DNA from 3 places in the Brevibacillus sp. BC25 genome. Region 2 is predicted to be linked to each of the others. Evidence: riboswitches for the same ligand, from Rfam matches in the RefSeq annotation. Region 2 holds a riboswitch; each other region holds the start of a gene.
The links. Region 2 has a riboswitch for cobalamin ahead of PMI05_RS24525 (ABC transporter substrate-binding protein). Riboswitches for the same ligand answer to the same signal wherever they lie in the genome.

Region 1: linked by a shared signal. The riboswitch ahead of nrdI (class Ib ribonucleoside-diphosphate reductase assembly flavoprotein NrdI) and the one ahead of PMI05_RS24525 (ABC transporter substrate-binding protein) in region 2 are both predicted to bind cobalamin.
Region 3: linked by a shared signal. The riboswitch ahead of metE (5-methyltetrahydropteroyltriglutamate--homocysteine S-methyltransferase) and the one ahead of PMI05_RS24525 (ABC transporter substrate-binding protein) in region 2 are both predicted to bind cobalamin.

What each region holds. Positions count from the first base shown of each region.
Region 1 covers NZ_AKIX01000102.1:506-7,538, forward strand. Annotated here, with positions in the region: gene PMI05_RS23255 (glycerophosphodiester phosphodiesterase family protein) at 1-742, opposite strand, end outside; gene PMI05_RS23260 (hypothetical protein) at 907-1,152, shown strand; gene PMI05_RS23265 (DUF952 domain-containing protein) at 1,172-1,522, shown strand; gene PMI05_RS23270 (hypothetical protein) at 1,526-1,741, opposite strand; gene tlp (small acid-soluble spore protein Tlp) at 1,866-2,084, shown strand; gene mnmA (tRNA 2-thiouridine(34) synthase MnmA) at 2,224-3,336, shown strand; gene PMI05_RS23285 (hypothetical protein) at 3,358-3,687, shown strand; gene PMI05_RS23290 (ACT domain-containing protein) at 3,727-4,239, shown strand; gene PMI05_RS23295 (alpha/beta hydrolase) at 4,271-5,092, opposite strand; cobalamin riboswitch at 5,263-5,463, shown strand; gene nrdI (class Ib ribonucleoside-diphosphate reductase assembly flavoprotein NrdI) at 5,624-5,983, shown strand; gene nrdE (class 1b ribonucleoside-diphosphate reductase subunit alpha) at 5,970-7,033, shown strand, end outside.
Region 2 covers NZ_AKIX01000110.1:74,382-83,125, forward strand. Annotated here, with positions in the region: gene PMI05_RS24505 (transcriptional regulator) at 1-259, opposite strand, end outside; gene PMI05_RS24510 (RidA family protein) at 261-728, opposite strand; gene PMI05_RS24515 (ABC transporter ATP-binding protein) at 912-1,724, opposite strand; gene PMI05_RS24520 (iron ABC transporter permease) at 1,721-2,734, opposite strand; gene PMI05_RS24525 (ABC transporter substrate-binding protein) at 2,804-3,823, opposite strand; cobalamin riboswitch at 3,992-4,192, opposite strand; gene PMI05_RS24530 (Xaa-Pro peptidase family protein) at 4,209-5,300, opposite strand; gene PMI05_RS24535 (alpha/beta fold hydrolase) at 5,425-6,195, shown strand; gene PMI05_RS24540 (ABC transporter permease) at 6,254-7,159, opposite strand; gene PMI05_RS24545 (ABC transporter permease) at 7,176-8,186, opposite strand; gene PMI05_RS24550 (ABC transporter substrate-binding protein) at 8,279-8,744, opposite strand, start outside.
Region 3 covers NZ_AKIX01000102.1:7,936-12,625, reverse strand. Annotated here, with positions in the region: gene PMI05_RS23320 (acyl-CoA thioesterase) at 1-333, opposite strand, end outside; gene metE (5-methyltetrahydropteroyltriglutamate--homocysteine S-methyltransferase) at 348-2,630, opposite strand; cobalamin riboswitch at 2,775-2,974, opposite strand; gene nrdF (class 1b ribonucleoside-diphosphate reductase subunit beta) at 3,061-4,011, opposite strand; gene nrdE (class 1b ribonucleoside-diphosphate reductase subunit alpha) at 4,067-4,690, opposite strand, start outside.

The sequences.
Region 1 (7,033 bases), on a different contig from region 2:
CGGACCAACCAGTTGCGATGTACGGGATCAGGCAGCTTTTCATTGTCGCCATAGACATCACACGCAGCTGGGGCACTTGCTCTTTCAATGTCTCGATTGGCTTGTCACCGCCATAAACAGAGAGCTGTGCCAGTCGTTTTGCAGGCAATTTTGCCAAAACATCCGCCAACGCTTTCCCCTCGAGTGGGTCATTGCTTTTGATATGGATAAGCAGCGAGCGATCAGGGAATGTTTGTAGCACATCATCGAGAGAGGGCATCATGCCAATCCCTTTTCCACGGAAGGGGAAGGTTTTCCCTTCGTCCGCTGTATAATGGTAGCCAATGTCAAGCTGTTGTAATTCGGCCAAGGTATAATCTCTCGTGACTCCGGTACCATTTGTCCGACAGTCGAGCGTCCAGTCATGAAACACGGCAAATCGATTGTCTTTCGTCCATTGTACATCGAGCTCGACAACGGCCGCGCCTGCATCAAAAGCCGCCTGCATGGACGGAATCGTATTTTCTAGGTACGGATGCTCAGGTGGATAAATCCGCTCCGCCGTACACGTTTCATTGCTGATGTTCTCCATATGAAAGGTTTGTGCCATCCCGCGATGAGCAAGCAAAAAAGGCTCGCCTTCTGGCTCTTTTGCAAGATAAGAGCTGTTACACAGGAACAGGAAAGCGATGAAAAGAAGGGGAATCCAGATACGTTTTCGCTGGAACCATTTCTTTCGTGGTTGATCTCGTTGTATTGACATGATGGGTACCGCCCCTTCCTTCAAATACTCTGTTCATTGTAGCAAAACGCAAGAGAGGAAGGTACATCCTTTGGGAGTAGGGCTTGGGGCTTGGCATCATTCGAAAAGACTGGCACAATAGACGGAAGATAAGATGTAGCCCATGAAGAGCAAGGGGAGGTTCCATGAAAATAGCTTTACACCAAATCGCTTATCAGATCGGTATGCACCCAACTGAGATGGCGAAGCTTGTCTACGAGGGTGAAATAACGGGAGAGGTACCTGAGCACAATCCGCAAGCGAAGGATGCCTGGGTGGATTTGCACTCTCTGCGTAACTTCATTCAATGGCGATACGATCAGGGGCGAGTGGACCAGATGTTCTATGATAAAGCTATGCGTCACCTGAACAAAGCAATGCCAAAAAAATAATCGAATTCGGAGGAGAAACATGCGAGACTCTATCATTTACTGCATGGTACCAAAAACATACTGGGAAAAGTGGATGGACAAGGATCACTACTTACCGCGCGATTACGAGCAGGAAGGCTTCATTCACGCGACAAAAGGGGAAGAGCTGCTTGAAAAGGTAGCAAACCGCGTCTACGCACAGTTTGATGAGGAGCTGTATGTACTCGTTGTCGATGAAACGAAAACGACTTCGGAAGTCAAATACGAGGCTGCGAAGGATGGATTGTTGTATCCGCACATCTATGGACCGCTGAATCAAGACGCGATTGTGGATAGGAAGCAAATGAATCGGATAGACGGCCAGTGGCGTCTGGGAACGTCCATCCGCTAATCTCTACCAGTTAAACCATTTGAGTAGCGCAAGCACTTCTTGACGCTTGGCCTCAGGTAACTTGTCGAGTCTGCGCAAGAGAAGATCGATTCGCATGCGCTGTTCCACTTCGGATTCAGGTACCTTTTGCCCCTTCACCCATTGTCGTTTCAGGCGGACGGGATCTATATCAGATATGATCCGAAGCAGCTTTCTTTCCAACAAATCTAAGGAAGCCATAGTTGAAACCCTCTTTATTGTTTAATCCGTTTCTTCTATTATAACATGGGTACATAAAGAAACCATGATTGGCGCACAATGGTAAAGGTGTTGAATATAACCCTTTGTAGGAGGCGTATCGATTATGGCGAAGCCGGATGACCGTTCTGACAACGCAGAAAAGCTTCAACAGATGATTTCCAATACGGAAGAGAACATTCGTGAGTCCGAAGATTACCTGACGGCTCATGCTGGGGAGATTTCTGCTGAGGAAAAAGCAACCCTCGAAGCAAAAAATCAGCGTCGTGAAGAAAGCATCGAGGGATATCGCGCGGAAATCAAGGATGAATCTTCGCAGGCTTAACCTTGCTACCAAACGTCTGGCGCCAACTACGCGTCAGGCGTTTTTTCATTCTATCGGGCAAAAGTGCAACAAAACATGATTTGTTTTGCGAAACATGGTAATCTGTAATGGTACAAATTGAAAAAGAGGAGAAAGACTTATGAAGCGACCAGAAGATACACGCGTCGTTGTCGGCATGTCCGGCGGAGTCGACTCCTCCGTGACGGCTTACCTGCTTAAGCAACAGGGATATGACGTCATCGGCATCTTCATGAAAAACTGGGATGATACCGATGAATTCGGCCACTGCACGGCGGAAGAAGACTTCCAGGATGTCCGGCGCGTCTGTGAACAGATCGGCATTCCATATTACACGGTAAACTTTGAAAAAGAATACATGGACAAGGTATTCCAGTATTTTTTGGATGAATATAAACGGGGACGTACACCGAATCCGGATGTCATGTGCAACCGTGAAATCAAGTTCGGTGAGCTTCTCGCCAAGGTCATGGATCTAGGGGCGGATTATATTGCAACCGGCCATTACGCGCAGGTCAAGTACATCGACGGCGAGTACAAGCTGATTCGTGGTGCTGACAACAACAAGGACCAGACTTACTTCTTGAATGTATTGGGCCAAGAACAGCTATCCAAAACAATGTTCCCGATTGGTAATCTCCCGAAACCTCAAGTAAGGGAGATCGCAGAGAAAGCAGGGCTCTATACAGCGAAAAAGAAGGACAGCACAGGGATCTGTTTTATTGGGGAGCGCAACTTCCGTGACTTCCTGCAAAACTATTTGCCTGCCAAACCAGGAAATATCGAGACCGTAGATGGAGCAGTCATCGGTACGCACGACGGACTGATGTACTATACATTGGGTCAACGACAAGGCTTAGGAATAGGCGGAGGTCATGGCACGAGCGGACAGCCTTGGTTTGTTGTAGACAAAGATTTGGAGCGGAATGTCCTGATCGTTGGTGAAGGCTCTGATCATATCCGTCTGTACTCGAAGAGTCTCTTAGCGACCAACGTGAGCTGGGTGAGTGATAAGAAGCCTTCTGAAACGTTTACTTGTACAGCGAAATTCCGTTATCGCCAGCCAGATCAGGGAGTAACCGTTCACCTGCTGGAGGATGGCACCGTAGAAGTTGTATTTGATCAGCCGCAAAAAGCAGTGACACCTGGTCAGGCTGTCGTCTTCTACGATGGGGAAGTATGCTTGGGTGGCGGTACGATTGACAAGGTACGCTTAGTCGACAAAGAGAACTAAGATAGACGGGGGAAGCACTTGGTGGATGCTACGAAAAAATCAAAAGTGATTATCGTTTCGTTTTTGGCGGGAGCGGTTCTCTTGGCGATCATCTCTTATTTCGGGATGGCCTCCTTGGGTAAAGAGCATATGGCGACGATCCAAAACGTCATCAAGGAGAACGGTGGGGTTGTTACCGCAGGTGGAGTGACAGCGGTTCCGCTGGAGGAAAGTCCCTTTACTAACAGCGGAAAAGGCAATACCATCTACCGAATCTACTATACGAAAGAGGGGCAAACGTTGACGGCTTGGTATCGTGCTGATAACGAATCCTCCATCAAGAAAGAGCCGGAAGCATGGATTCTGCCGTAAAAACAAGGATAAACCTGACTGGGAGAGTGAAGGCATCACATGACCCAATATGCTGGACTGCGTGAGCTGGCTGAACTGATTCGAAGACTCGAGCCTGAGTTAGCGGGTGCACAATTAAGTATTCTTGCTCATGAAAATAAAGAGGGAATCGCAACGCTGTTAGTGGAAGGACTCGGGACGAAGGTTTCTGTCCAAAACAGCTCCGGCGAATATGCGAATCATTTGGCGATTTTGCGTGTAGGAGCGAACAAGTACACCTTCGCGCAAGATTGGAGAGAAGTGTACATCAGTGAAATCAATTACTGCGCGTGTCGCATACCTCCGGGGGCACATGGATTGTTGGTTCGCCATATCGATTATCCAGGCGTGATTTATGATGTCTCACGAAAACTGGCCGAACATCAAATCAATGTTTCCAAGTTGAATGTATCGCGCGAGCAAAAAGGGAAGAATGCCCTGCTTATCTCTGTGACTGATGAAGAGATTACACCGACGATTGTATCTGCCATCGAAGAGCTACCCCAAATCACCAAAGTGTTATCTCTACAGTAAACGAGTCATGATAAACAAAAACTGCCCGTTTTTAGCGGGCAGTTTTTTTCGTAGCGAATTTGAGTCCTTGGTTAATTAAGGCTGGCAAGACGGACGAATGATTTTCGTCAGCAAATTCTTTAAAGGAAGCCTTGATCTGACCTTTGCCCATGGAGGACAATCGTTCGATCATCGCCAGGGCTTTTTCTTTGACCAAGAATCGCCCATCGTTTTCCAACTCTCCGATGGTGAGAAGCGCATGGACGTCGAGCTCCTCTGTCAGCAGGCCCGGCAATTGACTCTCCTTCGCAAGCAGCACATTCTCATTCCAGTGGATCGAGGGACTGCCAGCTATATACCGCTGAAAAGCGTGTGGTCTCGACAAAAGTACATGCAAGACAAACAAGCCACCTAGCGAATGTCCAAAAATCGCTTGCTGCGTCCGATCGACGGGGAAGTCTTTTTCGATGCTAGGCTTGAGCTCCTCCTCCAAAAAGGTCAGGAACTGTTCTGCTCCCCCCATCTGAGGCCAGTCGGCTCCTTTTGGGTTGCCAGGAAGCTCCGAGACAGGAACCTCATACGTGTAATCAAAGAAACGGGCAGGATGGTACGGACCGTCCGTTGGATACCCAATCCCGACGACGATAGCAGGATACACGCCAGTTCGTTCAGGACCGCGTGACTGTATCCGTATCGCTTCGGTCATAGTTGCAAATACAGAGTTGCCATCTAGCAAATATATGACGGGAAAGCCTGATTCCGGAGGGGGATCGGCAGGTATACTTACGAAAATATGATAGTCCCGCTCTTGATAAGTCATGATTTTACTGAAAGAACGAGGAATGACGACAGGTTGATAGTCGGTGCTTTTCATGAGGGCTACTCTCCAATCTCTCCAAGGCTAACCAACACGCACAAAATCTATTATATGAACGAGAACCAGAGATTGGCAATAGCCGAAAAAGGAGAATAGTTAGTTTTCGAAAAGAGCCCATACTGAGCTTGACTCCTACGATATATTGAGGTAAAGTAAGTTTTACCAACTACATATTGATGCGGTAAGGTGTTTACCAGCCAGATTTGGTAGACTTAATAGGGAAGTCGGTGAGAATCCGACGCGGTCCCGCCACTGTAATGAGAGAGTTCCATTTGCGAAAGAATGCCACTGATCATGACCGATCGGGAAGGTGCAAATGGAGCGATGATCCAAAAGCCAGGAGACCTGCCTAACCGCTTGCACTGTTTAACCTACGGGAGATAGGGAAGTGTTCGAGCGCTCAATTCGCATTTGCGAATTGCTAGATGGAAGTCATCACGCGCATTCGGCATGTAAACGTCGGATGCGCTTTTACTTTGGCTAAATAACATACATACAGAGTAAAAATAGCAGGATAGGATGAGGGACATGCTAATCGCTTTTGATTCAAAAACAGGAAACGTCCGAAGATTCGTCAACAAAATTAATTTGCCACATGTGGAAATTAATCAAGAAATGGTGCTGGACGAGCCGTTCATTTTGATAACATACACGACGGGATTCGGACAAGTGCCGGAGAAGGTGGCGACGTTCCTGAAGCGAAATCATGTCAATCTGCGCGGAGTATCCGCCAGCGGCAACCGCAACTGGGGAACCAGCTTTGCTAAAAGCGCGGATACGATCGCGAGCCTATATGGCGTTCCGGTGATTTCTAAATTTGAACTGTCCGGTACCGGCCGTGACGTGGAACAATTTACGAGTGGGGTGGCAGCAATTGCGGCATATTGAATTGAACAACGAACTGATGCAGCGTGGCAACGACGGATTTTATCAACTGGAAAAGGATCGGGAAGCGGTTGCGGTCTTCATGGAAGAAGTGCAGTCCAACACGATGACTTTTGGCAGTGTCAAAGAACGCATGGACTATTTGATCGAGAATGACTTCTATGAAAACGTCTATGAAACATACACTGTTGAGCAGGTCGATGAAGTTTTCCGTTTGGCCTATGACGCTGATTTTCAATTTGCTTCGTACATGGCTATCTCCAAATTTTATAAAGATTACGCCTTGAAAACGAACGATAAATCGATGTACTTGGAGCAGTATCCAGACCGGGTGGCCGTAGTGGCACTGTCCCTTGGACAAGGTGACTTTGAGCTAGCCAAGCGTTTAACTGTCTCTATGATGGATCAACGCTTGCAGCCGGCGACCCCAACCTTCCTGAATGCAGGCAAAAGCCGCCGTGGAGAAATGGTCTCCTGCTTCTTGCTCGAAATGGATGATGCACTGAACTCCATCAACTTTATTTTGGGAACTTGTATGCAGCTATCCAAAATTGGCGGCGGTGTAGCTGTGAACCTGTCCAAGCTTCGCGGACGAGGAGAGCCGATCAAAGGCGTCGAGGGCGCAGCAAAAGGTGTTATGCCCGTTCTCAAGCTGTTGGAAGATGCGTTTTCCTACGCGGATCAAATGGGGCAACGCAAAGGCTCAGGAGCAGCGTACTACAACATCTTCGGCTGGGATATCAACGAGTTTCTCGATTGCAAAAAGATCAATGCGGATGAAAAAGCACGCATCAAAACGTTGTCCATCGGCCTGATCGTACCAAACGTTTTCTACAAGCTAGCTGAGGAAAACAAGCCATTGACTGTGTTTGCTCCGTACTCCGTGTACAAAGAATACGGCGTGCATCTGGATGATATGGACCTCGATGATATGTACGAGGAGCTCTTGGCAAACGATCGCATCAAGAAAAAGACCGTCATGAGCGCACGCGAGATGTTGACCAAAATCGCGATGATTCAAATGGAATCGGGCTATCCTTACATCATGAACAA
Region 2 (8,744 bases):
CTTTGATGGTATCGTTGCGGTAGTTGAGGTCAAAAGCTTCTTCACTGACCTTCGCCGTACATAAAGCTTGCAGTGCCAGATTCGTTACCGGTGAACCGATCTTCCTGCCACTGACATGGCCGTTGGAAATAGCAATGATCGATGAGGAAATATCGCCTGTCAGATCATGTAACACCACTTCACAATGCTCGCCAAATGTACGTGCCAGTCCCTCTACTACCGGAATGTAGCTTGCTAATATCGGATGTACGTTTTTCATATTACCCCTCGTTCACTTCCACAATCATCTCAATTTCGATTGGGTTGTTAAACGGAAGAACAGATGTCCCAGCTGCTGCTCTCGCATGCTTGCCCACTTCACCAAAAATTTCGATGAGAAAATCAGAAGCCCCATTAATCACTCGCGGCTGCTCGTAGAAATCAGGGGCGCTGCTGACGAGTGCGAACAGCTTGACAATCCGTGTGATTCGATCCAAATCACCAATCTCGCTTTTCAAAATTGCTAGCAGATTAAGAACCGTGACCTTTGCAGCCTCATAGCCCTGCTCGATCGTCACATCCGCTCCCAGCCTACCCAGATACATCGGGCTCCCATTTACGTAGCACCCCGCACCAGATGTATAAATGACATTGCCAGTCTGTACACATGACACATAATTCGCCATGGTTGGAGGAACTGGCGGCAACTCATACCCTAACTCTTTTAATCGTTGTTCCACTTTGGACATAAGGCCATCACCTCATCATCAATTGCATACCTTTCTTTAAACATACTATTCTGCAAATTCATCTTCAACAATTTTTTGTATGATAAAAAATTATTTGAAAACCTTATGCCGTCCGCTTAACAAAAAAGGACGCCGACTAGGCATCCCCTCTTATGAAAATCAAAGATACTCAACTCGACCCTATCAGTTGACCCCACTCATTACCTTCTGGATAGATGGCTTCACACGGATCGCTTCCGAGTAGAAATACACATGTTTTTTGCCTGTAATGGGATGCGTCGTCACTTCTGTCTCTACTCCGAAAACATCCCGTATCAGATTGGGTGTCAAGACTTCCTCTGGCGTCCCCGATGTAACGATTTCCCCCTCACAGATCACGTACAGCCGATCACAGTACATCGCTGCGATATTGAGATCATGCAACGAGGACAAGACCGTAATCCCAAGATTTTTGACCAGATCCATCACCTGCAACTGGTATCGAACATCCAAATGATTCGTCGGTTCATCAAGGACAAGAAACTGGGCTTGCTGCACCAAAGCTCTGGCAATCAGTACTCGCTGTTTCTCCCCACCCGATAAACTGAAAAAACTGCGATCAGCGTATGTATGCATCCCTACCCGCTGAAGTGCTTCTTCACAAATTCGAACGTCTTCTGCGTTATCGGACTGAAACAGCCGTTTATGCGGAGCACGTCCCATATTCACGATTTCGGTTACCGAAAAATCGAATTCAACAGAGGTCTCCTGCCGTACTGCCGCCATGCGCTGAGCGTTTTGACGTGAGGTTAACTTATACACGTCATCGCCATCAAGTGAGATCCATCCCAAACGTGGCTTCAATACGCGATAAATGCTTTTTAGCAACGTGGACTTCCCGCTGCCATTCGGCCCGATCAGCCCCACAAACTCTCCGGAGCGTACCTCCAGACTGACGTTTCGAAGGATTCCCTTTTTCTCCAGTTCGACCGATATATTCTCGACCAACAAATTCATCGTCCGCTACCTCCAAAGGAATAAGAACTCCGCAACATCAACCAGATAAAGAATGGACCTCCACACAGCGCTGTCAAAATACCAATCGGCAGCTCTTCCGGTGCAAATGCGAGCCTGGCGACTACATCAACCCAGATGAGAAATATCGCGCCAAACAAAGCGCTGACAGGCAGGACACGTCTGTGATCTGATCCGACCATCACACGGACGATGTGGGGCATCATTAATCCAACAAAACCGATTGATCCCGCAATGGACACGATCACCCCCGTGAGCAGTGCAGTGATCACCAGGAGAAGCTTGCGGAATTGTACCGTATTAACCCCCAATGTCCCAGCTGACTCCTCGCCCATCAGCATCGCATTGAGCGAGCGGTATTGGGCCATTAAAATGATGAGACAGATGACGACAATCAATGTAGGGATCGTCAGGTACTCCCATTTCCCGCCTGCCAAACTACCACTTAACCAAAACAGGACCGTCCCAATTCCATGCTCATTCGGCGCTGAAAAAACAAGGAGACTGGTAATGGCCGACAAGATCGCAGATATCGCAATTCCAGCCATAAGCAGGCGTACCGTCGAGTTTTGTCCTCCAATACGGGATAGCGTAAAAATAAGAATGATTGACACAAGGGAGCCTGTAAAAGCGCCAAAAGATAGCGCATACTGCCCGTACATGCTGAATGCTCCGAATATAATCACCGAGGTAGCTCCAACCGAAGCACCTGAAGATACTCCTAACACATACGGGTCAGCCAGGGAGTTGCGAACCAACGACTGGATCGCTACTCCCACGACAGACAGACCTGCGCCGACGATCGCCCCCAAAAGTACACGCGGAAAGCGAATATCCCAAATAATCGTTTGCTCCCCTTTGGACCAATCCACCTCAATCCACTGGGTCAACATCGGAATTTTTGATAAGGCGATTTTCCATACCGTTGTCGGCTTAATCTCCACTGATCCCAAGGTAACTGCGAACGTAATGGAGAGGAAGAGTCCGACCAGTAGAGTAATGATGATATAAGGTAACTTGATCTGTTGCAGTGCTATTCCCTCCCTTAAAAGGGGCGTACTTTATTTGAATTTATCCGGGTAGAGTCCTTCCGCCAAAATTTTCAGCGCAATCGGTGCTCGAACGCCTTCAGAAGCCGCAGACAATGGCAATACCATTAGTTGTTGATTTTTAATCGCCGGGATATCCGCCAGTTCTTTTTTGGACAAAAGAAAATTACGTTTTTGCTCAACGGTTCTATCACCGTAGTCTACGATAATAATTACGTCTGGATTGCGACTCACTACTTGTTCCCAACTAACCTCTGCCCAACCCTTTTGAATGTCATCAAAAATGTTCTTACCGCCAGCAGTCTTGATTAAGGACGTCATGTAGTTGTTGGCTGCTGTGAATGGTTTATCTTCCCCGTTGTCGTACACGAACACCTTAAGTGGCTCGTCCACCTTGCCAATTTTACTAAGCGTTTGGTCCATTTCACTCTTCATTTTGTTGATCAAATCATTGGCTTTGTCTTCCACACGGAAAATGCGTCCAATATTCGTAATGTCTGCAAACACATCGTCGATTGTCGGTCCAGGAATGCTAGATGACGCTTGCAGGTAAGATTTGATGCCGAGCTTTTCCAAATCCTGCATCGATCCTACACCTTTTTCTCCGAATCCACTTTTCCATCCGGCGTACACGAAGTCTGGGTTCGCTGCCATCAACACTTCTTTGGTTGGATACTTATCAGACAGTACCGGAATCTTGTCGTAATCTGCTTTTAACTCTGGAAGGATTTCATCGTCTAGGTAAGCGGTTCCGACCATTTTATCAGCAAGGCCCAATGTCAGCATAATTTCGGTGACGTGTTGGTTCAATGTCACGGCACGCTCAGGTGCTGTTGGATAGGTCATTTCGATACCATTATTGGTGAGTGTTACTGGCTTGCCTTCTGCTGCTGGAGCAGCTGTTTGTTCTATTTTGGCTGGAGCTTGTGTTGTCGTAGTGGAGCCGCATGCCGAAACCAAAAGCATGGCAGCTGTCATGATACCGAAAGCTAGTCCTTTCATTACTGTATGTGATTTGTTTGCCTTAAACACCTGAAATCCCCTTTTCTGTATGTATATGATGGGTTGAACGAAATCCTCTACAAAAAAAGCACCCCCCATTTCAATCGGGAGGTGCATGACAAACGTAGATGTAGCTATAAGCAGGCACAAAGTGCCCTTTCATAGACTGCTTCCACATCTGCCCCATCCTCGTGGGTCGATTGTAAATGATCGCATGGCAGGTCTCCTGGCTTACGGATCAACACACCCAGCTACCTTCCCATTTTTCGTCTCGCAAAAAACAGTGGCTACACGCTAGGCGCTCCTCGTTACAGTGGCGGGACCGCGCCGGCTTCTCACCGGACTTCCCTTTTAAGCTGACGGCATATGCCATCCAGCACCATTCGATACGTATTCAATTTTTACGATTTATTCATTAGTTGATAGAAGTCAGTTTTTTCGGGAACTGCGTGAGAATTTCAACGCCCGTTTCCGTAACCAATACATCGTCTTCAATCCGCACTCCGCCTACACCTGGCAGATAGATGCCTGGCTCGATCGTAAAGACCATCCCTGGACGAAGCACTTCTTGGTTCTGGCTGTGAACAGATGGATATTCATGTACATCCATCCCAAGTCCATGCCCCAGACGGTGCATGAAGTATTCTCCGTAGCCTTTTGCAGTGATGACATCGCGAGCAGTTTTATCCAAATGCGCAAAGGTCACACCCGGACGAATCTCAGCAATTGCCGCTTCGTTGGCAGCCAATACCGTCTCGTAAATTTCTTGTAGCTGGGCACTGATCTCTCCTACAGCAAAGGTACGAGTAATATCGGATACATATCCGTTCGCTGCTACCCCGATATCAAACAAAAGCAAGTCGCCTTCTTGGACCTGGCGCGTTCCTGGTTTCCCGTGTGGCAGTGCCGACTTCTCCCCTGCCAATACCATGGATGTAAAGGATGGACCTTCCGCACCCAAGCGCTTCATCTGGAATTCCAGCTCAGCTACGATTTCCGTCTCGGTCATACCTGTCTTGACTTTTTTCAGGGTCTCCCGCAAGGAATCTTCGACCAACTGAACAGCATGCTTCAGACGATCCACTTCATCCGCGGATTTGATCAAACGCATTTCACGAAGTGGCTCTTCCACGTCCACATAGCTCGACGCCAGAACAACTTGTCCAAGTGCTTCATAGCGCTCGACAGTCATATGACTTTTCTCAATACCGAGCTTCGTCAAGTTCGCTGGCAATACTTGCTTGAGGATTTCATACGGGTTTTGGATATCCGTATGTGTATGGATATCTTGAACGAACGAAGCCTCTGCCGCTGCCTCACGATCAAGAGCAGGTACAATTAAAGAAGGTTTGCCCTCAGCAGGAATAACGAGACCCATAAAACGTTCATGCGGGTCTGTAAAAAATCCGGTCAAATAGTAGACGTGCTTGGGAGAGGTAATCAACACCGCGTTCAGCTCTTGCTCTGTCAAAAACGTGTGGAGCTTCGAAATGCGCTCTTGAAACAACTTCTTCACCCTGCTTTCACCAATTATTCTATTGCGAGAATACCACTTCCCCATCAAAAAAAGAAGACTTCAATTGAAAAATCTACATCGTATCGGACAACCTAAGGGTGGGGTGAAAACGAAAATGGAACAAATACTCGTTCATCAGGATGGCAAGCAGTTTGCTTTTCACATATCGGGAAAAGGCAAGCCGTTATTGTGTATCCATGCGCCATGTATCGGCTCTCTCAATTTTGTTTATCAGCAAACACTCGCAGATACATATCAGCTCATTGTCCCTGATTTGCCCGGACACGGCGACAGTTCACCGATGGAGAAGCCCTTTTCCATTGGTGAGCTGGCAGAACAGCTCCATAAGCTGATCCCGTCGCTCGGCATTGAACGTCCCTTTATTTTGGGGTACTCCCAAGGTGCTTCTATCGCCCTTGAATATTGTCTTCGATTTCCTGATCATGCACAAGGCGGTATACTCGTGAGCGGTTTTTCCGAAGTGAATGACCTGTATTTACATGGACGGTTTTGGATGGGGCAGGCGTTGTCGATGCTTCACGGAGTTCCTCTTCTTGCCCGTTCGATTGCTTCCTCACATGTCAATGACCCAGAAATGCGTGAAAAATGGACGGCTCACGCCTCCAAAACTGATCCCACTAACCTGAAATACCTTTACGCTGCCGGACATCATTATCGATGTACGGAGCGTCTGGGCAACATCCAGCTCCCGATTTTACTTGCCTATGGCGAACAAGATCAACGGATGCACCATTATGCGCAGATGCTTACCATGAAATTACCAAAAGCAAAACTCGAGATGATTCCTAACGTGAAGCATCAGGTCATCACAAAAGCTGCTCCTGCTTTCAATCAGTTGTGCCGCACCTTCATAGAAGAAGGGTAAAACAAGAAAAGACAGAAGGCCGGGCACCTCCACCCCCTTCTGTCTTTTTGCGATTGGACTAGCTCTTCATCCGCGGGTCTAGTGCATCGCGCAAGCCGTCCCCGATTAAGTTAAAGCCGAGAACTGTCAGCATGATAGAGAGCCCCGGAAAAATAACAGTCCATGGTGCTTTCTGAATGTACTGACGTGAATCAGCAAGCATTTTTCCCCATTCCGGTTCTGGCGCTTGTGCTCCCAGTCCGAGAAAGCCAAGTGCAGCTGCTTCGATAATCGCTGTGGCGATCCCCATCGTCCCAGTCACAATGATTGGTGCAAGGCTGTTCGGCAAAATATGCTGCATGATAATCCGGGAATTTTTCATCCCGATTGCCCGTGCGGCCATGACGAATTCTTCTTCCTTCAAGCTCAATACGCGGGCACGTACCAAGCGACCAAATGTCGGAATGTTAATAATCGCAATCGCAATCAAGGCGTTTTGCAAAGAAGGCCCCAAGATGGCAACAACGGCAATCGCCAAAAGAATACTCGGAAAGGCAAGCATAATATCAAAGAGACGCGAAATGATCGTATCGATCCATCTGCCATAATATCCTGCCAAAAGACCGAGCAAGGTCCCTGCGAGAACGGAGCCAATGACGGAGAACGTCCCTACCCACAAGGAGATTTGTGCCCCATAAATAACGCGACTAAACACATCGCGCCCATTGTAATCTGTTCCAAACCAATGCTCTTCGGAAGGTGGCTTGTTTTTCATTACGAGCTGGCCTTCGTCGTACGGATACGGAGCGATCCATGGAGCTAAAACCGCCACAACAATGAAAAACAAAATAATCCCGAAGCCCACCAGCGCCAGCTTGTTTTTTCGTAGCGTCCTCCATGCATCCTTCCAAGGAGAGACTACTTCTTCTTGCTTCACTTTTAAAGGTACTACCTGTGCTTGTGGTTGTAATTGTGGTTGTGCCATCTCTCTTCGTCCCTCCTTAGCGATATTTGATGCGTGGATCGATATAGGCGTACAGAAGGTCGACCAAGAGGTTGATCAGGACGAAAATCGTCGCGATCACAAGGATACCGGATTGGATAACCGGATAGTCACGGTTTCCAATGGCGGTCACAATATAACGACCGACACCTGGCCATCCGAAGATCGTCTCTGTCAAAACGGCTCCACCCAACAGCAATCCGGTTTGCAAACCAATTACCGTCAAGACAGGGATCATCGCATTTTTCAGCGCATGCTTGTACACGACCCAAAACTGTGTCAGACCTTTTGCACGAGCGGTTCTGACATAGTCGGCACGCATGACTTCCAGCATGCTCGAACGAGTGATGCGCGCAATAATCGCCATTGGAATCGTACCTAACGCGATTCCTGGCAGGATCAAATGCTTGATGACTTCCCATAGCTGATCCCACTGACCAGCGATCATCGTATCCAGTATATAAAAGTGCGTAATGGCCTCTACGGGATTACGCGAATTGTCGCGACCAACTGATGGCAGCCATTTCAGTTCTTGGGCAAACACCCACTGCTCCATCAAACCTAGCCAAAAAATTGGCATGGATACACCAACCAAGGCGATCAACATCGCACTGTAGTCAAACCAGGAGTTTTGCTTCCACGCAGAAAGAATCCCTGCATTTACACCGATAAACACCGCAATCAGCATGCTCACAATTGTAAGTTCAGTCGTCGCCGCCAAATAAGGCATGATTTCATCTGAAATCGGCGCATTCGTTTGCAATGATTCCCCAAGATTTCCGCTCAAAATATTTTTCATATAATCGAAATACTGTATGTACCACGGATTATTCAATCCCAATGCTTCTCGTATGTCTGCAATCGCTTGTGGTGTTGCCTTTTCTCCCAAAATCGTCAAAGCCGGATCACCAGGGATGGCACGAATAATGGAAAAAACGATGATTGACATGCCCACTAAGACAGGAATGAGCATTAAAATTCTTCGAATGCTGTAAGCTAGCAATGCCATCTCCTCGCCTTCCTGCATAAAATAATCGCTAGATAATGAAAGGAGGGTAAGAAGAGGTATGCACTCCTCTTACCCTTTTACTATGAATCAGCTTACTTGAAATCTACCTTTTCCAAACTTTCAGTCCCTTTTGGATGCGGGTTGTAATCTACGATATTCGCTTTTCCTGCCAATGCTGGTGTAGAGTGTGCCAGCGGAACCATTGGCACGTCTTTGAAAATGATCTCTTGTACTTGTTTGTACATTTTTTCACGCTCTGCTTGCACTGGAGTGGACTGAGCTTTCATCATCAATTGAGAAGCTTCGTCGTTTGCCCAGCGTGTATAGTTGTTGCTGCCAATGCTGTTTTTGTCGAGCAAAACAGCCAAGAAGTTGTCAGGGTCACCATTGTCACCTGTCCAACCAAGCATGAACATTTCTTGTTCACCCAAACGAGTCTTTTCCAAGTACGTTGCCCATTCCATCGTCACGATCTCAGCATCAATCCCGATTTTCTTCAGGTCTTGCTGGATTGCTTCTGCAATCTTCACACCTTCTGGCATGTACGGACGTGGAACT
Region 3 (4,690 bases), on a different contig from region 2:
TTCCCCGGTCAACAAGTTCTCCGCTTCCACTCTCACGAATACTTCCATCGATGTCTTATGAGTCCAGGTGACATAAGCCTCCAGGTTGATCGCTTCTCCTGTCTTGATTGGCGCGAGAAAATCGAAGGAATCGCTGGACGCAGTGACAACAGGTTTACGGCAATGGCGCATGGCTGCGATGCAGGCGATCTTGTCTACATATGCCATGACTTTCCCACCGAAAATGGTGTGGTGGTGATTGGTATCCGGTGGAAAGACGAGATCAGTCAAAAAGGTTCTCGATTGGTGGATCGGTCGTGCGTCTGTCATCATTTGTGGTGTGGCTCCTCTCATCGTGTGCACCTTCCCTACTGGGCTGTCAAACGACTCCGAATCGCCTTCGTTGCCGCAACCATGTTTCGTAATGACTGAACGGTTTCTTCTCTCCCTCTTGTCTTCAGCCCGCAATCCGGGTTAATCCAAAATTGATCTGGTGGAAGCGCTTGTACACCTCGTGCTACCATATCTTCCATTTCTGAGACAGCTGGAATTCGTGGGCTATGGATGTCGTATACGCCGAGCCCGATGCCTTTGTCATACGTACCTGTTTCGAACACAGACACGAGCTCTCCATGGCTGCGGGAAGTTTCAATCGAAATCACATCGGCATCGAGTTCGCTGATGACATCCATGAAATCATGGAATTCGCAATAGCACATATGTGTATGAATCTGGGTGCTCGGCGCAACGGTGGAAGTCGCTAAACGAAACGCTCTGACAGCCCACTCGAGATAAGCTGCTTGCTCTTCTTTTTTGAGCGGAAGTCCTTCGCGCAGCGCTGGTTCATCCACTTGAATCATGAGAATCCCCGCCTCTTCCAATGCTTCTACTTCTTTTCTCAATGCCAAAGCGATTTGTTCGCACACTTCTTGTCTGGAGATATCGACTCGAGCAAACGACCAATTCAGAATGGTTGCTGGGCCAGTTAACATACCCTTCATTGGCTTGGCGGTCAATGATTTTGCATACATACTTTCTTTGACCGTCATCGGTGCTACAAACTCCACATCTCCGTAAATAATAGGTGGCTTGACGCAGCGCGAGCCATATGACTGCACCCAACCGTTTTTCGTGAACAAAAAGCCATCGAGCTTTTCGCCAAAATACTCTACCATATCTGTTCGTTCGAACTCACCATGGACGAGGACATCCAGACCGAGCTCTTCTTGTATTTCGATCCATTCCTTGATTTGTGCCTGAATGAAAACATCATATTGCTCCACTGTCCAGTTCCCTTTTTTAAACTGCTGTCGGGCTTGGCGAACCTCCGCCGTCTGCGGGAAGCTTCCGATTGTTGTAGTTGGCAACAGTGGCAGCTTCCACGTATTTTGTTGAATCTCTCGACGTTCGAGATAAGGAACACTTCGTTCAAGTTTTGCAGCAGCTATTTGACGTAAAGCATTCTGCACTTCTCGACGATTCCTCGCTGGAGATAATGCCAGCTTCAGCAAGTCCGCTTCATTTTGGGCGATCTCTTTCGAAATGACATACTTACCATATCGGAATCCTTGGACTAAGAGCTGTACTTCTCCCAGTTTTTCGTCGGCAAACGCCAATACAGGCATGACTTCCACTGGCAAGTCGCTCTCTGCTTCAACCGTTACAGGTACGTGCAACAAACTACTGGACGGCTGCAGCCACAGCTTTTCGAGCGGAACGATCTCGGAAATTTCTTTGATCAGCTCCCACTTCTCCTCAATGGACGCACGCCATATGTTTCGACCGTCGATGATTCCCGCTCCGAGAATCTTGTCTGCTGGAAACCCGTGTTTTTTCAGATTGGTCAGATTGCGCATCGCTCCGTGTACAAAATCAAGACCAATTCCTTTTACCGGTAAGGAAATCAGCTCCTCGTACCAATCCACCGCTTCAAAATAGGTTTGCAGCATGCACTGTAGATGTGGTAGTGCTTGACCGATTTGCGCATAGATACGTTTGATGATGGCGCGATCATGCTCCGATACATCCAGTGCAAATGCAGGCTCATCGATTTGCACCCATTCCACGCCGTGCAGCTCCAACTCGCGGAGAACGTCTATGTAAAGCGGAACGAGTTGATCCACGACGATTTCAAATTCGTTTTTCTCATACCCTTTGGACAATTTGACAAACGTATACGGGCCTACAATGACGGGCTTTCCGATGATGCCAAACTTTTCTTTAGCCTCCAAGTATGCCTGGAGAGGCTTGTTCTCGGTTATGGCTGGTTGTCGTTCACCAAACTCCGGGACGATATAATGGTAGTTCGTGTTAAACCATTTCGTCATTTCGCTGGCGACAGCTTCCTTCGAACCACGAGCCATGGCAAAGTATGTGGCTAATGAAACCGGGCCTCTCTCGTATTCATAACGCATGGGGACCATCCCAAACATCACAGCCATATCCAGCATGTGATCGTAGTGCGTAAAGTCACCCACAGGGATCAGCTCGACCCCTTTTTCCTGCTGACGCAACAGGTTTTGGTGACGGATTTGCTCCATTTGCTGTACCAGGCTTGCCTCATCGATAGTGCCTGCCCAAAATGCTTCCAATGCCTTTTTCCACTCGCGGTTCTTCCCGATCCGTGGATATCCCAAATTGCTGCTTTTCATGAGCTTCCTCTCCATTCTTTATTCGATCTTGACTTGAATCCGCCCAATAAAAAAGGCATCTCCAACGATCAAAAAGAACGTTAGAAATGCCAAATAAGCACTGAGATCACAGCATCCTAACACCTCCCTATCTCCCGTAGGTTAAGCAGTGTCGTCGAAACAGGCAGGTCTCCTGACTTTGGGATCATCATCTGCACATGCCTTCCCAATCCGTTTGGATCAGTGGCTGATAAATGTGCCGACTCCCCTCATACAGTGGCGGGACCGTGTCGGATTCTCACCGACTTCCCTTTTCATCCTTGGTCGATCTTGATCACCAAAGAACCTGTTCCCACTCCTATGAAATTATCGTGGTTCTGTGAAGTGCCCCAGTTAACTAGCAGGGCAGCATACTGTTCATACAGTAACACATATTCCATTTTTTGTCATACTAAAATGTAAAATCATCATCGGTCAACGGCTCTACGTTTAGCGTGCGGACATAACCATTTCCTTTTTTCGAGAAGAAGTCATGCTGCTTCGTCTGCGTGCGAATGCCGTTCAGTACGATCGGGTTCACTTCTTCCTCCGGGAATAGCGGGTCCAGTCCCAGATTCATCAAAGCCTTGTTCGCATTGTAGCGCACGTACACATGAACTTCGTCAGCCAATCCGATTTCCGTATACAACGAAGTCGTATAAGCCTCCTCATTTTCTTGCAGCTCATGCAAAAGAGCATACAGCTCCTCTTTTGCTGCGGTCTGCTCGACCACACTCAGACCTTGATATACTTCTTGCGCGAGAACGCCGACATAGAGTCCGTGGATGCTCTCGTCGCGAACAATCAGATCGATAATTTCCCCGCTGCTTGTCATCTTGCCTTGCCCCGCCAAATAGAGCGGATAGAAGAATCCGCTGTAAAACAGATAGCTTTCCAGGAAGACGGACGCTACCATCGCCATGTACAAGTCTTTTGGTTTCTCAATTTCTTGATAGCGTTTCGAGATGAGGGCCGCTTTCTTTTGCAGATGTGGATTGTTTTCTACCCACGAAAAAATACCGTCAATCTCTTCAGTCGATGCCAGCGTTGTAAAAATACTGCTGTACGATTTGGCATGGATTTGCTCCATCATGCCCATGAAGGCGAGAACCGCTTTTCTTTGCAGTCCATCGACATGCTCCATGATCTTCGGCATTCCTACTCCACCCTGAACCGTATCCAGCAAGGTGAGACCGCCCAATACTTTTTTATACGTATCCCGTTCAGTCGCACTGAGCTCCATCCAGGCCATCTTGTCATCTGACAGCGGAATCTCATCATCCGTCCAGAACTGCATGATGTTTTGATTCCAAAACGTCATCGTAAAATCGTCGTCCGGCCTGTTCCAATTGACTGCTTTCATATGGCGTTCCTCTTCTCTATTTGCTTGATGCTTTTCCTTTTATAAATCGAGTTCACTAAACAGCGCAGCTAATGCACTCTTCTACAGTCAAATGTTTCGTACGCGTATAATAGAGTGACTTCAGACCTTTTTTCGCTGCGTAAATGTAATAGCGAGCCAGTTCTCTGGTTGAAATATTGCTGTTTACGTGCAGCACAGTCGAAATTCCTTGGTCGATGTGCTCTTGAATTTCGGCAATCAGATCAATCACTTTGAATTGATCGATCACATACGCGGATTTGTAGTAAAAATAGTTTTCCTGCGACAAGTACGGCATCGGGTAATACGTCGTCGAGTTGGCATATGTTCTCGTTTCGATATGCTCAACGATTGGCATCACGCTAGAAGTCGCATTCTGAATGTAGGAAATGCTCTGTGTCGGTGCAATCGCCAAACGGTACGCATGGTAAACGCCATGCTTTTGCACCTTTTGCTGTAGGTCCGCCCAATCCTCTGGCGTCGGAATGTGCATTCCTTCAAAGAGAAGCTTTGCTTTTTCCGTCCGCGGGCTGTAATCGTTCGTCAAGTACTTGTTAAAATAAGTGCCTTTTGCATATTCCGATTGTTCAAAGCCCAAGAAGGTCTTGCCTGTTTCCTTGGCAATTTCCATGCTTTTTTCCAAGGAGTAGAAGTTCATCAT